Regions from separate parts of the Lysinibacillus sp. 1 U-2021 genome, predicted to be linked through region 1. Evidence: riboswitches for the same ligand, from Rfam matches in the RefSeq annotation. Region 1 holds a riboswitch; each other region holds the start of a gene.
The links. A riboswitch is a leader RNA that binds a small molecule or an ion and turns the genes downstream of it on or off. The one in region 1 is predicted to bind cobalamin.

Region 1 (2,203 bases):
AATTTCCCTCTTTTTTATTTAGCTTATTGCTGTCAAATAGGGGGGATTTTGTCCATTTATTTATATGAAGAATAAGCTAAAAATCTAAGAATACAAAATAGAATGTTTCGCCTTGTGTGGAGAATAAAATATTCGAAACTACTATTAAATTAAAAGTTTATACTTGGAATATTATTGATAATTATATAAAGTATAAAAGGTCAGAGATGGTTAAATTATCTGTGATAAAATGGATTTAAATGAGAGGGGTAATATGAATGGTTTTATGTAAATCATGTGACAGAGAGATTGATAAAGGGGAAGCAATCAACGTATATGAGCGTGGGACTTATTGTGGAGGATCAGAAGAGGATTATTCAGATGAAGTAGTATGTGTAAAATGCGTCAATGAACATGATGAAGATGCACCTTATGCATATTGTATTTTCTGTGGGGAAGAAGCAGCATTTCATAAAAAAGATTTGCATCTCATCTATGACGAGACAGCTTTTGCATGTAAAGAACATAAAGATGAAGAATACGACGAATACGCTGCGGACGATGAATAAATAAAAAAATCAATTGGCAGCATTGAAGAGAGTGTTACACTCTCTTTTTTTATTGTTAAAATGTTGAAACAGAAAAGTAAGTTGCTGAATTGACTGAAATTGACTTTGAAAATTGACTCCTTTACAATAGATATTAGTAATCAATTAGGATAGTGTCTGAGTACATAAACCTTATGGTATAATAATAAAAACGGAATAATAGGATAGAGGTACAAATTAGATTTTTTAATTTGTTTAAAAGGGAAGATCGGTGTGAATCCGACGCTGTCCCGCAACTGTAAATGGGAGCACATTTCAAAAGGCCACTGTTACGGATCTTTTTCCGGCCTCAGCCAGCGCTCAGATCGATACCGATACGGCGGTCATTTTGCTGTGCCATGATCTCAACCGGGAGCTGCCAGTGTTGCAGGCCGCGCGAGAAGCAAAACCCTTTTATCTCGGCGCATTGGGCAGCCATCGAACCCACACGTTACGTCTGCAAAAGCTCCACGAGCTGGGATGGTCCAGGGAGGAGACAGCGCAAATCCGGGCCCCCGTCGGGATATTCCCCAAAGCCCGGGATGCGCATACTCTGGCACTCTCCGTGCTGGCAGAAATCGCCTCTGTACGTCTCCATCAGGAGGAGGATTCATGCCTGCCCCCGTCGTCCTGATCCTTGCGGCCGGGCGTGGAAAGCGCTTTCTCGCCTCCGAGGGAAATACCCATAAGTGTATCGGCTGGCGTCAGTCCCCGGAGGTTGCGCCTTATCGCTGGCCATTTGAAGAAAACGGGAGAACTTTCGACCTTGCGATTGAACCGCAGATTACGACTAATGATCTGCGTCTGATGTTGAGGCTGGTTCTTGCCGGCGGAGGAATAACAATTGCCACTCAGGAAACTTTCAGGCCATATATTGAAAGCGGTAAGCTTGTATCGCTGCTTGATGACTTTCTTCCACAATTTCCGGGCTTCTATCTGTATTTCCCACAGCGTCGCAATATTGCACCAAAGCTCCGCACCCTGATTGACTACGTCAAAGAATGGCGGCAGCAATTGGTTTAAATAGCTGCACCTGCACTGCCTGATGTCAGAACAGTATTTTGATGAATTGCCAAGGTTACAATGGCACAAATGCGGCACAGGAGGAAACGTGGTGTATTTAAATATGGGGTAACTCTTTGATTTTAATGGTGCCGATAATAGGAGTCGAACCTACGACCTTCGCATTACGAATTATAAGAATCCGCTTCTAATTCAAAGCATTACCCCATCAACACTGCGCTCACACGTCCCACCACATCAAAACATGTAAAGCCTTGCAAGCCATTGCGAGGCCTTATGTGTCTCAGTTTTGTCCCACCTTGTATTACGACTTGCATAGCCAATGAAGATAAACGTGACGACAAACGGCGCAGCAGTCTTCTTTTCCTTCATACTTTCCCCACCCAGCATGCATACCTTTATGCTATAACTGAAGTTTATGTCTGTTATGAGCGAGAAACGGGCATGATTAAGCAATACGATAAAAAACTCTCCTTTCAACTTATTTAATATTTAAAGATGCCAACACATGCTTTTCTGTTGCAACTGCAATTTCATATATCACTTCCATATTTTCAAAATTTTCCTTGTAACTAAGTTCTTCAGATGCATAACCTGTATGAGCAATTTTATGT
Region 2 (2,203 bases), 1.0 Mb from region 1:
TTCACCACTTGGTGGCTCCCATAGACTTTCAAACCATGGTTCATATTCCGCATTGATTTCACCGATAGCTGCTTCTGCTTCTCCATCAGCACCACCAAATTCAGCACCTTTTTGTATGAATAAGGGAATGATGGCTAACAACACAACAATTGCTAATAACAATAAATTTTTTTTCATTTGTTAATGTGCCTCCTTTGTTGAGAAAACACGTAACGTTTTTAATTCGCTAACATTGTATTTTTTCAAGAAATTCATCACAATGACCGTTAAAATTCCTTCACTCACTGCTAAAGGAATTTGCGTTAAGGCAAAAATACCTGCAAACTTTGTAAAGGATGCCATAAAGCCTCCAACCTCTGAAGGAAAGGCTAGTGCTAGTTGTACAGAAGTCACAATGTATGTACCTAAATCACCAAGCATAGCTGCAAAGAATATGGCTAGTGAAAATGACAACCCTACTTTTTGAGCCCCTTTAAAGACAAAGTAAGCAATAAAAGGACCAACAATAGCCATAGAAAAGGCATTAGCCCCTAAAGTTGTAATTCCTCCATGAGCTAATAATAAAGATTGAAATAATAAAACGATTGTTCCAATTACACTCATTGCTAGAGGGCCAAAGAGTACTGTCCCAAGTCCTACACCAGTTGGGTGAGAGCAACTACCTGTAACTGAAGGGATTTTTAGGGCGGATAGCACAAAGGCAAAGGCTCCTGAAAGCCCCAAAAGCATTTTTGTTTCAGGATTTTCATCAATGGTTTTTCGAATAGAACGCAATCCTAGAATGATAAATGGGATAGAGATCACCCACCAAAAAATAGCCCATTCGATTGGTAAAAAACCTTCCATGATATGCATGGCAAAGGCACGTTTTGGCACGATTAAAAAGGCCAGTAAAAAATAACTAAGTTTCCACCATGATAATGTCAAAAAGCTTTCCTCCTAACTAATTAATAGATTTTTAGAATATTGCGTGCGTAATTAAAAAAAGCACTTCTCCTTAGGTGGAAAAGTGCATAGCTAAAAAAGCAAATAACAGTCTCATCTGCTAAGCCGCACACCTATCCTCGTAGGTTGAAACGATCACTTATTTTTCGGCAGGTCTCCTGGCTCTAGTTCAATGCTTTATAGGTCTTCCCATCCGTTGGACAGTGACATATTCTATAAAGCTCCCTATTACAGTGGCGGGACCGCGCCGGACTCAAACCGGCTTCCCTTTTAAGCAAAATGACAAGCACTTTGCACCGAAAAACATTCAAATTGTGAGATTTCACGACAAAGTGTAACATGAATTTCCATAAATATGCTATACCTTTTATAAAATTTTTTAAATTAAAGGTCAACGGTGAATATTCTGATAAAATTTTGTGTGCAAATTATATGATTGTATAAATTTCATACCTAGTTCCATTCAAAATTGATAAATTTGTCATAAATTTTTAAAGAAATATTGAAATTTTAAAATAATAAGATATGATAAAGACAGTTTTCTATTTAAAATTCTACTAAAAATTTCATATAAAACGTCAATAAGTGCTCGAATAGCTCGAGATAATAGGGAAATTGGTGAAAATCCAATACAGCCCCCGCTACTGTAATAGCTGATGAAATCGCAAAGCCACTGGTACAAACTTGGGAAGGTGCGACAGTAAAATGAAGCTTAAGTCAGGAAACCTGCTTATTTGATTGTGCATGCAAACTTTTCGGAGGGAGAAGTTGAAGCGAAAGCGGGTACCTGTATTTCATTCTATTCGTTTTTATTTGGCTTCTACAAAACCTTTACTCTTCGTTATAGAGTAAAGGTTTTTCTTTTTCCAAAAAGCAAATGAGGGGAGACAGAAGATGACAACTTGGAATTTAGAGGGGATGAAAACACATCTCTTTATTTGCAATGGCAGTAGCTGCATGAAAAAGGATGGGGAGGAAATTACCTTAGCCATTCGAGATGAGATACAGCGGCAAGCACTCGATCAGGAAATACATACGACAAGAACGCGCTGTAATGGACGCTGCAAGGATGCTTGTGTGGTAATCGCTTATCCTCAAGGAAACTGGTATCGTGTGCCATCAACAGAGCATGCTAGAACACTAGTACAAGATTTACATCATGAATCCTTATACAACGAACATGTCTTTACACTTCGTGAAGGTACATTACAGCGTACTGCTCAAACAACTGCCATTAAAGGGATCGAAAAGGTGAAAG
Region 3 (2,203 bases), 1.2 Mb from region 1:
CCATCATGACGAATCTTAAAAACCTCGCCCTCAAACGGGGCATCCTTGTCAAAATGGGAAGCCGTTAACAGCGGGAGCTGGTCAAGAAATTCCTGAATGCCCTCATCCTTTAAGGCCGAGCCAGCAAAGCAAGGGAAGGCACCTTCATTTTTAATCATTTCCTTTAATTGAGCAAGACACTGTTCATGCTCCAATGACTCATTTAGAAAGGCATCAAGCAATTTTTCGTCGCGCTCCGCCAGCCATTCCATAATATTATTTGATACATAGTCTGCTCGAAGTGGCTCATCGATGAACAATACATGCTGAGAACAATCTTTGCGAAGCTGTCTGATGACAGCCTCCATATTGGCACCCTCACGATCCATTTTATTGATAAAGAAGAAGGTAGGGACATGGTATTGACGTAAAAGTTGCCACACTGTTTCTGTATGGCCCTGTATCCCTTCGACAGCGCTAATGATAATAATGGCATAATCCATCACACGAATAGCACGCTCCATCTCAGGGGAGAAATCGACATGCCCTGGCGTATCAATCAATGTGTATGTATCATCGCCAATATTTATGCGCCCTTGCTCGGCAAATATCGTAATGCCTCGTCTGCGCTCTAGCTCATGATGATCAAGAAAGGTATCCTGATGATCAACTCGCCCCCGTGCTTGAATACTATTTGTATGAAAAAGCACTTGCTCAGAGAAGGTCGTTTTTCCTGCATCCACGTGCGCAAGTACACCGATCGTTTTGTACATAAGAAATCCTCGTTTCTATAGAATGCTATCTTTTTATTGTAACAGAATACTAGCTTCTATATTTCTTGTAAAATAGTTCGTCTTTATGTCAAAATAGTGCTAATATAATGATGATTATACTTTTAGTGTCATACTACTGATTGCGCGATAAATTTTCTTCTGCTAGTCTATCAATAGTATTGACCATTATAGAACGTATTGGTGCAAATGGCATTTGTCATTTGCTTAAAAGGGAAATCGGTGCAATTCCGATGCTGTCCCGCAACTGTAAATGGGGAGTCTATACAGCATGCCACTGTAGTGAAACTATGGGAAGGCGTATAGATGATGAACCTAAGCCAGGATACCTGCCAGTATGTATTTTTTGACTAAGAACCACGAGGATGGGGATAGTGATGAAGGTAATGATACCGTTATTTCACTATGCTACTCTCTTGGCGACAAGAGGGTTTTTTTATGCCCTTCCAACTACCTTAGTAGTAAAGAAGTCTCTGATTTCTTTCTATATTTTAACAGCAAAGGAGAAAAGGACATGAAGAAATGGAAAAGTATATGGCTGATGATGATCATTGCCTTGGTCGCTGTTTTAGGGGCTTGTAACGCAAAGGACAAAACGGAATCAGCTGCACAAGGTGAAAAGGTTGAGCCATCTGAGGCGGCAGCAGAAGTAACCATTGAAAATAATGACACAACTCAAACATATACGGAAGCACCAACAAAAGCGATTAGCTTAAATCAACATGTGACAGAAATCATGCTTGCACTTGGTTTAGAGGATTCTATGGTAGGGACAGCTTACTTAGATGATAAAATCTATGAACCACTGCAAGAGGCATACGATAAGGTCCCTGTTCTTTCCGATCAATACCCAACGAAGGAGCAAGTCATCGATGCCGAGGCAGATTTCCTATATGCTGGCTGGAAAAGTGGCTTTGGCGAAAAGGGTGTAGGCACACCAGAAGAGCTTGAAGAATTAGGCATCCATACGTATTTACATACGGCTTCCAACATGACAAAGCCAACAATAGAAGATATTTTCACTGATATTCGCAATATCGCGAAGATTTTCCGTATTGAGGATCGTGGCGAAGCTTTAATTGAGCAAATGACGAAAGATGTAGAGGCAGTACAAGCTAAATTACCAAAAGATAGCGAAAAATTACGTGTTCTTGTGTTTGATAGCGGTGAAAAGGATGTATTTACAGCTGGTCAAAACTTTATGAATGAGCTTGTGACAATCGCGGGTGGACAAAATATCTTTGGTGATGTGGAATCTAGCTGGACAACTGTGTCGAAGGAAGATGCAGTAGACCGCAACCCAGAGGTAGTTGTCGTGATTGATTACGGTGAAACAACGGCAGACCAAAAGATCCAATTCTTAAAAAATGATCCAGCCTTAAAGGAGATGGAAGCGGTCAAAAATGAGCGCTTTGTCATCCTGCCACTTTCAG
Region 4 (2,203 bases), 1.2 Mb from region 1:
CACCTGTTGCCACTTTAATGAGCTACAGTACAACCTTTGCCGCCTATACAAATGGGAAAGGTGCACTCACACTCCAATTTGATGGCTATGATGTGTGCCATAATACAGAGGATGTGATTGCACAGTTTGGCTACGATAGAAATGCCGACCCTGAGTATAGTTCCTCTAGTATCTTTTGTGCTAAGGGCAAAGGATATTCGGTTCCATGGCAAGAAGCACAGGCAGCCATGCATTGCCTGTAGGATGGGATGAGCCTGCTCGCTTCGGGTATTTCCTCGGCTTCCGCGGGTATCCATCGCTCTAGCGCGGGTATTTCTTGCTTGGGCATCAATATATCTCTACCCTGCCATAAGATATTACAAGCCCTCCAAAAAATGGAGGGCTTGTTTTTATAGTGCACCGACAGCTTTCTTTGTTGGATTGTCCAACAAATATGCGGGTTCAACTATTACATAGTCATGCTTGTTCGTAAAATCAATGAGTACCTTACCAGGTTGACTTTTTAATAGTTGTAGATGATCAATTAATTGCAGTAAAAGCTCGTGACCGTTGCCACGTGGATGCCAGTTGAAATGATAATCATTTAACGCTTGCACCGCTTCAATAAATTGGGCATATTCCTGCTGCACAAATGCAATGAGTTTGTCATGATGAGATGCTAAATCATATAAATATGTTTCGTAAAAGCGCATGACAATCGAGCATAATAAGTCATTGACACGAGCGGCACTTAAAACAGGCTTGGGCTCCAATGATAGACGGTCGAGGTTGGGCTTTGCGCGTGTAGAATCAATGCGCGTAATTAAGTGATACGCTTCTCCTTTGACCTCATAGACAATCGGATTGGTCGGCATGTACATCATAAAACTATTCGTCTTTGTTTTTAGTTCATCTGCTATGGCTGCTTTCGCTAAAAGATGACCGTCCACATCCCCATTTTGTATCCAAATAATTTCTTTATTATATAAGATTTGCTCAAAGAAGCGATCATTACGAATCAGCTTCGTTGCTAATAATTGATCGATCAGAGACTCGACCACCATTCTTGTTTTCGCTTTCTTGGCAACTTCTGTGCGTGGTTGCTTACAAATGTTCAGATCTTCATAAGGCGTTTCCAACGTTGTCGTTACATGAATATTTGTCATACGTGCATCCCCTTTGCGTACATATTTTCAAAACAAAAAGGACTCCCTACTTTTGAGGAAATCCTTCATTTTATCTTCTTTCATCACACAATGCCAAACAAACCCTAAGTATGTGTGAACGAGTTCGATGGTGAACCCTTTCATTTACTATGGGCGTTTGACGTACTGTGACGAACAGAGCATTCTGTTTTGTCAACATGCCACCTCCTATTCCTCGTAGGTTTATGGTGTGTACTCGTAACAGGCAGGTATCCTGACTCATGATCATCGCTTCTTTTCTCCTTCCCGTCATTTGACAGTGGTTGCTGAAAAGTCGCTCACATTTACAGTTGCGGGACAGTGTCGGATTCACACCGACTTCCCTTTTAAGCAAATTGCACGCAATTTACACCTCTTACTACACGCTATTCAGTTGTCATAGGAATCGAGTGTACTCCACATTCCTATTAGATTACTAAAATCAATTGTAAAGTAGTGTTTTTCTAAAGTCAAATATCATAATATTTTCCAAACTACTAATAAAGTTATAGGGGGATATAAAAAAGGTGAACTGCGTATTTTTTATCTTTCATTGACTTTATAATGAAAGATAGTGTACTTCTAATAGTGGAAGGATGAAAAATATGAAAACAAGTCAACAATTAGTAACGAGTAATTTAGAGGAAAAAATGAAACTATTTACTCGAGCCGTTTCTGGACAAATTATAGAGGAAGCTCATTTTGTCATAGCCAATACAAATATTCCAACTGATACATTTAATTTGTTAGTAGCGAAATCGCCTATAATTCATAAGGAAAATCATCTTAAACAAAGGATTAATCATTTCATTGTGAATAAACTTCCCTTCAGCACGTGGGTGGATGCCAACTATCTAAGCGATGATTGGCTACAACTGATAAAAGACTGCAATTTACAGGAAGCTGAACGAAATATGATGATGAAGCTTGACCATACACTTCACACAGGTCCACGAATTTCCAATTATCTTACCATCACAGAAGTAAGTAACAAGGAAGATCTTCTACAATATAAGGAAGTTTTTCTAAGTTTATTTGGA

Region 2: linked by a shared signal. The riboswitch ahead of QH639_RS09545 (energy-coupling factor ABC transporter permease) and the one ahead of paoD (molybdenum cofactor insertion chaperone PaoD) in region 1 are both predicted to bind cobalamin.
Region 3: linked by a shared signal. The riboswitch ahead of QH639_RS21735 (ABC transporter substrate-binding protein) and the one ahead of paoD (molybdenum cofactor insertion chaperone PaoD) in region 1 are both predicted to bind cobalamin.
Region 4: linked by a shared signal. The riboswitch ahead of QH639_RS21745 (hypothetical protein) and the one ahead of paoD (molybdenum cofactor insertion chaperone PaoD) in region 1 are both predicted to bind cobalamin.

Annotation. Positions count from the first base shown of each region.
Region 1 is NZ_CP123966.1:2,877,873-2,880,075, reverse strand. It holds gene QH639_RS14780 (hypothetical protein) at 258-548, shown strand; cobalamin riboswitch at 739-964, shown strand; partial or broken gene paoD (molybdenum cofactor insertion chaperone PaoD) at 925-1,200, shown strand; gene QH639_RS14775 (LysR substrate-binding domain-containing protein) at 1,179-1,589, shown strand; gene QH639_RS14770 (HEPN domain-containing protein) at 2,071-2,203, opposite strand, start outside.
Region 2 is NZ_CP123966.1:1,869,206-1,871,408, reverse strand. It holds gene QH639_RS09550 (energy-coupling factor ABC transporter substrate-binding protein) at 1-177, opposite strand, end outside; gene QH639_RS09545 (energy-coupling factor ABC transporter permease) at 181-927, opposite strand; cobalamin riboswitch at 1,077-1,261, opposite strand; cobalamin riboswitch at 1,512-1,693, shown strand; gene QH639_RS09540 ((2Fe-2S) ferredoxin domain-containing protein) at 1,840-2,203, shown strand, end outside.
Region 3 is NZ_CP123966.1:4,103,151-4,105,353, reverse strand. It holds gene QH639_RS21740 (elongation factor G) at 1-752, opposite strand, end outside; cobalamin riboswitch at 935-1,121, shown strand; gene QH639_RS21735 (ABC transporter substrate-binding protein) at 1,285-2,203, shown strand, end outside.
Region 4 is NZ_CP123966.1:4,106,298-4,108,500, forward strand. It holds gene QH639_RS21740 (elongation factor G) at 1-242, shown strand, start outside; gene QH639_RS21745 (hypothetical protein) at 390-1,145, opposite strand; cobalamin riboswitch at 1,372-1,555, opposite strand; gene QH639_RS21750 (GNAT family N-acetyltransferase) at 1,769-2,203, shown strand, end outside.